Regions from separate parts of the Streptomyces sp. BBFR102 genome, predicted to be linked through region 1. Evidence: riboswitches for the same ligand, from Rfam matches in the RefSeq annotation. Region 1 holds a riboswitch; the other holds the start of a gene.
What was found. Region 1 has a riboswitch for S-adenosylmethionine ahead of thrC (threonine synthase). Riboswitches for the same ligand answer to the same signal wherever they lie in the genome.
Positions count from the first base shown of each region.

Region 2: linked by a shared signal. The riboswitch ahead of ACSLIC_RS05495 (aminotransferase class V-fold PLP-dependent enzyme) and the one ahead of thrC (threonine synthase) in region 1 are both predicted to bind S-adenosylmethionine.

Region 1 covers NZ_CP195757.1:3,370,728-3,374,126, reverse strand. The annotation lists gene ACSLIC_RS15090 (MoaD/ThiS family protein) at 277-555, opposite strand; gene thrC (threonine synthase) at 625-1,932, opposite strand; SAM riboswitch class I at 1,950-2,108, opposite strand; gene ACSLIC_RS15080 (glucosyl-3-phosphoglycerate synthase) at 2,418-3,399, shown strand, end outside.
Region 2 covers NZ_CP195757.1:1,203,349-1,206,747, reverse strand. The annotation lists gene qcrB (cytochrome bc1 complex cytochrome b subunit) at 1-59, shown strand, start outside; gene trpD (anthranilate phosphoribosyltransferase) at 191-1,255, shown strand; SAM riboswitch class IV at 1,372-1,488, shown strand; gene ACSLIC_RS05495 (aminotransferase class V-fold PLP-dependent enzyme) at 1,809-3,164, shown strand.

The DNA.
Region 1 (3,399 bases):
GAAGGCCGGGGACGGACGGAAACGGGAGGATGCGCCGGAGTTCCGGGCAAGTCGGGCCCGGCAAAAGGCGCGCATGGGGGCGAATGGCCGGGCTACTTTGCCTGCAGTCCGCCGGAGGGAGAACGGCGGCTCATATGCTCCTGGCACAAACACGGGAGCCTGTTCCCCAACTCTATCGCGCTCAACCATGCAGAATTGCCCCCTCCGCTTTCCCGGGAGGGAATGGAGCGGAGAGGGCAATTCGGTGGCGCGGGTGGTTCCGCGGGCGCGGGAGGCTCAGCAGCCGCCGGCCACCGCCGGGATGATCGAGACGCCGGCGCCGTCGGGCGTGGCGGTCTCAAGGCCCTGCTCGAAGCGGACGTCGTCGTCGTTGACGTAGACGTTGACGAAGCGGCGCAGCCTGCCCTGGTCGTCGAGGACGCGGGCGGCGATGCCGGCGTGGTTCTCCTCCAGGTCGGCGATGACCTCGGCGAGGGTGGCGCCCTCGGCGGGGACCTCGGACCGGCCGCCGGTGTAGGTGCGCAGGATGGTGGGGATGCGGACGTTGACGCTCATGGGACAGCCTTCCGGGAGTTGGGGCGGCGGGACGGGCGGGGGCGCGTCACGGACGCGCGGGCGACGGCGTCAGGAGGTGGCGAGACCGGCGGCGCGGAAGGCGTCCAGGTCTGGCCGGATGGTCGCGGTCGGGCCGGTGGTGGGCGCCACGGCGTCCAGGGTCTTGAGGCCGTCGCCGGTGTTGAGGACGACGGTGGTGAGGGACGGGTCGATCCGCCCGGCCCCGATGAGCTTGCGGGTGACGCCGACCGTCACGCCGCCCGCGGTCTCCGCGAAGATCCCCTCGGTACGGGCGAGCAGCTTGATGGCGTCGACCACCTGCGCGTCGTCCACGTCCTCGACGGCGCCTCCGGTGCGGCGGGCGATGTCCAGGACGTACGGGCCGTCGGCCGGGTTGCCGATGGCCAGCGACTTGGCGATGGTGTCGGGCTTCTGCGGGCGGACCACGTCGTGCCCGGCCTTGTAGGCGGTGGAGACCGGCGAGCAGCCCTCGGCCTGGGCGCCGAAGATCTTGTACGGACGGTCCTCGACCAGCCCGAGCGCGATCAGCTCCTTGAACCCCTTGTCGATCTTGGTCAGCTGCGAGCCGGAGGCGACCGGGATCACGATCTGGTCGGGCAGCCGCCAGCCGAGCTGCTCCGCGATCTCGTACGCGAGGGTCTTGGAGCCCTCGCCGTAGTACGGGCGCAGGTTGACGTTGACGAAGCCCCAGCCCTCGCCGAGGGGGTCGCCGATCAGCTCGGAGCAGAAGCGGTTCACGTCGTCGTAGTTGCCCTCGATGCCGACCAGGTCGCCGCCGTAGACCGCGGCCATGACGACCTTGCCCTGTTCCAGGTCGTGCGGGATGAAGACGCAGGAGCGGAACCCGGCGCGGGCGGCGGCGGCGCCGACGGCTCCGGCGAGGTTGCCCGTGGAGGAGCAGGACAGGGTGGTGAAGCCGAAGGCGCGGGCGGCCTCGACGGCGATGGCGACGACGCGGTCCTTGAAGGAGTGGGTCGGGTTGCCGGAGTCGTCCTTGACGTACAGGCCGCCGGTGACGCCCAGCTCGGCGGCGAGGTGGTCGGCCTTGACCAGCTGGGTGAAGCCCGGGTTCAGGCTGGGCCTGGTGGCGACGTCGGCGGGGACGGGCAGCAGCGGGGCGTACCGCCAGATGTTGTCCGGCCCGGCCTCGATGGCGGCGCGCAGGGCCTCGGGGGCGCCGGTGGGGAGGGCGTAGGCGACCTCCAGGGGCCCGAAACAGCTCACGCAGGCGAAGACGGGGCCGAGCGGGAAGCGCTCGCCGCACTCGCGGCAGGAGAGGGCGGCGGCGGGACCGAGGTCGACCGCGGGGGCGTCCTGCGAGGGGGTGGCGGGGGTGGCGACGGTGTGCACAGCCATGACGGCGAGGCCCTTTCTCCTCATCTTCCTCGCGACGCATCTCGCCGCGAGACGGAATTGGCACCTTCCCGAGCCGGGAGCCTCGCCGGACGCGGGTGGAACACGCGCCGGGAGTACCGACCGGAGGGTTGCCGGGGCTTCAACGGGCCGTGTCCCTCTGCCCCTCTGGATGAGCGGTATGGCGTCGGTTCCCTTGTCTGACAAGGCCGAACGCGTTTGTCGGGCGCGGAACCGGCGTCTTTCGACATGCGGTGGTCACGCGCGCTGTTCAAGACTGTAACGGACGGCCCGGACGGTCGAGTGGGTCGTCCGAACCGCGAGATGGGGCCCCGGGCACCGGCAGCGCCGCCGGCCGCAGCCCCGCTCGTCGTCGGCCGCCCTTCGGCGTATCGCCCTCCCGCGAGGACGCGCGAAGGCCCGGGAGATCATGGGAGAACACCTAGGACATGGCCTCGGACATGACCCGGAGACGAGGGGACGATCACGTGCTCGAAGAGGTGGAGCGCTGGCTCACCAGGCGGTCCTGGTCCGCCGCCGACCGGCCGCTGAGCGCACTGGCCGCCGCCAAACGCGGCAGCGGCACCACGGTCAGCGTGGTGCTGCCGGCCCTGAACGAGGAGGCGACGGTCGGGGCGATCGTGGCGGAGATCCGCCGCTCGCTCATGGAGGCCGTGCCGCTCGTCGACGAACTCGTGGTGATCGACTCCGGTTCCACCGACCGCACCTCCGAGGAGGCCGCCGCCGCCGGGGCCCGGGTCGTGCACCGCGACGCGATCCTGCCGCGGCTGCCCGCCGTGCCCGGCAAGGGCGAGGTGCTGTGGCGGTCGCTGATGGTCACCAGCGGTGACATCGTCTGCTTCGTCGACGCCGACCTGAAGGACTTCTCGCCCGACTTCGTCTCGGGCATCGTCGGCCCGCTGCTGACCGATGCGGACGTCGACTTCGTCAAGGCGATGTACGACCGCCCGCTCGGCTCGGCCCCGGGCCAGGGCGGCCGGGTCACCGAGCTGATGGCCCGCCCGGTGCTCAATCTGCACTGGCCGCGCCTCGCGGGCTTCGTCCAGCCGCTGGGCGGCGAGTACGCGGTCCGCCGCGGCCTGCTGGAGCAGCTGCCCTTCCCCGTCGGCTACGGCGTGGAGCTGGGCCTGCTGGTGGACGCCCTGCACACGGTGGGCCTGGACGCGCTGGCCCAGGTCGACGTGGGCGTCCGCGTCCACCGCCACCAGGACGGCCTGGCGCTGGGCCGCATGGCCGCCGCCATCTACCGCACGGCCCAGCTCCGGCTGGCCCGCGGCCACCTGGTCCGCCCGGAACTGACCCAGTTCGAACGCGGCGACGACGGCTTCGTCGCCCACACGGCCAAAGTCGACACCGAGGAGCGTCCCCCGATGGTCGAGGTCGCCGAGTACCGCGGCGGGCGCCTCGCCGAGGCCCCACCGGCCCCGCTCCCGGAACACACCGCCCACA
Region 2 (3,399 bases), 2.2 Mb from region 1:
TCCCCAAGCCGACGGCCGAGGAGTACAAGGAGATCCAGGAAGGCCACGGCCACCACTGATCTCCGCACCACCCTGACCGACTGATCGCCACGCCGGGGCCCCGTCCATTCGCTGGACGGGGCCCCAGGCCGTTGCCGGGCTTCGTTAGGGTGTGCACCATCCCGCAGTTCGAGACGAACCAGGAGCGACCATGAGCGCTGCGCAACCCGCTGGAGGCGACACCACGGCGGTCCGTTCCTGGCCGGAGGTGCTCAACGGCCTGCTGGACGGACGCGACCAGAGCGCCGACGCCACCGCCTGGGCGATGGACCGCATCATGCGGGGCGAAGCCACCGACGCCCAGATCGCCGGCTTCGCGGTCGCCCTGCGGGCCAAAGGGGAGACGGTCCAGGAGATCGGTGGCCTGGTCCGCGCGATGTACGCGCACGCCCGCACCATCGAGGTGCCCGGCGACAGCGTCGACATCGTCGGCACCGGTGGCGACGGCGCCCGTACGGTCAACATCTCCACCATGTCCGCCATCGTGATCGCGGGCACGGGCGCGAAGGTCGTCAAGCACGGCAACCGTGCCGCCTCCTCGGACTCGGGGGCCTCCGACGTCCTGGAGAAGCTCGGCGTCAATCTGGAGCTGACGCCCGGCCGGGTCGCCGAGGTCGCGGAGGAGGCCGGGATCACCTTCTGCTTCGCGGTCCGCTTCCACCCGGCGCTGCGGCACGTCGCCCCGGCCCGCAAGGAGCTGGGCATCCGCACCGTCTTCAACTTCCTGGGCCCGCTCACCAACCCGGCCCGGGTCCGCGCCCAGGCCACCGGGGTCGCCGACGCCCGGATGGCGCCGATCATCGCCGGCGTCCTCGCCGAACGCGGTTCCTCGGCGCTGGTCTTCCGGGGGGACGACGGGCTCGACGAGCTGACGACCACCGCCACCTCCCGGGTCTGGCTGGTCGGCGGCGGCGAGGTGCGCGAGGAGACCTTCGACCCGCGTGACGTCGGCATCGAACTGGTGCCGGTGGAGGCGCTGCGCGGCGCCGACGCCTCGTACAACGCCGATGTGGCGCGCCGGCTCCTGGCGGGCGAGACCGGGCCCGTCCGCGACGCGGTCCTGCTCAACTCCGCCGCCGCCCTCGCGGCGCTGCACCCCACGGCCGCGCCGTTGGCCGAGCGCATCGCCGACGGGATGCGGCTGGCCGCCGAATCCCTGGACTCCGGCCGCGCCCAGGCGGCCCTGGAACGCTGGGTGGCGGCCTCCCACCGGTGACCTCCGCCCCCAACACGAGGCCCGTGTGCGGCCGTTGGGAATCCGCACCGACGAGGCGCGGTCCGTATGACGGACCGCGCCTCGCGCGTTCCGCCCGGTGTGGCAGGATGCCCGCAGGTCATGAGTGACAGCGACTACGGCCCCGGCCCGCTGTCCGGCAACCCTCCGTCCGTGGCGGGGTGCCCCGGGTGAAGACCAGGCCGCGGTCAGACCGTCCGCGGCAAGCGCGGACCCCTCGCGCCCCGTCGGGGCGAGTGCCCAGGGGTCCTGGTCCTTCGAGGGAGCGACTCTCGTGAGCAAGCGAATGCGTTAGGGCCTCCGCCGCCCGACAGCGTCCCCCTTCTCCTTCCGCCTGCGGCCGTACCGGTTCGGCTTCCGGTGTGGCCCCTGTGCACCCGGGTGAGCCCGGTGCCGTGAGGCGGGGCGCGGAACGACGCGTACGTCCGGGGACTCCCCGGGCCCGGGCCGCGGTTGCCCCCACCCCGCACCTTCTCCGTCCGTCCTCGCCGCCGGGCGCCACCCGCGCCCCGCCGCCACCGCTCCGGGAGCCCCCATGGCCGCCGACGCCGCCACCGAACCGACGATTTGCGACCCGTTGCCCGTTCTGGGTGCCGACGTGACCGTGCCCCTCGCCACCGGCGGGGAGCGGAACTACGCCGCCCTCGACTACGCCGCCAGCGCCCCCGCCCTCCAGCGGGTCTGGGACGACGTGGCCGCCTACGCCCCGTACTACGGCAGCGTCCACCGGGGTGCCGGGCACCTCTCCCAGCTCTCCACCGACCTCTACGAGAGGAGCCGGGCCACGGTCGCCGCCTTCCTCGGCTGCCGCCCCGACGACGAACTCCTCTTCACCCGCTCCACCACCGACTCCCTCAACCTGCTGGCCGGCGCCCTCCCCGGGGGCTGCGAGGTCTTCGTCTTCGAGACCGAGCACCACGCCGCGCTGCTGCCCTGGCGCTCCGCCCGGCTCACCGTCCTCGACGCGCCCCGCAGCCACGACGAGGCCGTCCGCACCCTGGAACGCGCCCTCGCCGCCCGCGACCCGTACGCTCCGGCGCTGGTCTGCGTCACCGGCGCCTCCAACGTCACGGGGGAGATCTGGCCGGTCCGTGAACTGGCCGCCGCCGCCCACGCGCACGGCGCCCGCGTCGTCCTGGACGCCGCCCAACTCGCCCCGCACCGGCCCGTCTCCCTGGCCGAGCTGGACGTCGACTGGGTCGCCTTCTCCGGCCACAAGCTGTACGCGCCGTTCGGCTCCGGCGTACTGGCCGGCCGAGCCGACTGGCTGCGCGCAGCCGAGCCGTACCTCGCCGGGGGCGGTGCCAGCCGCGCCGTCACCCGTGCCGAGGACGGCGGCGTGGACGTCGCCTGGCACACCGGGGCCGCCCGGCACGAGGCCGGCTCGCCCAACGTCATCGGCGCCTACGCCGTCGCAGCCGCCTGCACCGCGCTCACCGAAGCCGGCCTGGACCGGCTAGCCGCCCGCGAGGAGGTGCTCCTGGAGCGGCTGCTCACCGGCCTCGCCGAACTGCCCGGCATCCGCGTCCTGAACCTCTTCGGCGACGGCGCGGACCGGGTCGGCGTGGTCTCCTTCACCGCCGAGGGCCGGCACGGCTCGCACCTGGCCGCCGCCCTCTCCGCCGAGTACGGCATCGGCGTCCGTGACGGCCTCTTCTGCGCCCACCCGCTGGTGCGCACGCTGCTGGAGGCGGGCCGGACCGAGCCGGGCGAGTGCGGCGCCCCCGAGGAGGCCGACGGGCATGCGCTCGGCGCGGTCCGGGTCAGCTTCGGCGCGGGAACGCCCGAGGAGCACGTGGAGCGGTTCCTCGGCGCCGTCCGCGAGCTGGTCACCACTGGTGCCCGCCTCGACCACCGCACCGTCGGCGGACGTCGGGTCCCGGCCGTCTGAAGGGCGGCGGCACGACCGGTCAGCCACCGGACAGGCCTAGCAGGAGCGGCACCACCCCAGGCGCCCGCCCGGTGGCGTCGGTCGAGGAACTCCGCGCCGCGGCCCAGCGCCTCCGCCGGCCCCACCGGCGCGGGCAGGACGGAGCCTCAGGCGTCCACGCCCGCGCCCCGCACGTGGCCGAGGCCCCCACCCGGCGTCCCGGCCGGCGCCGGGCGGGACGGAGTCGGCGGCCGTC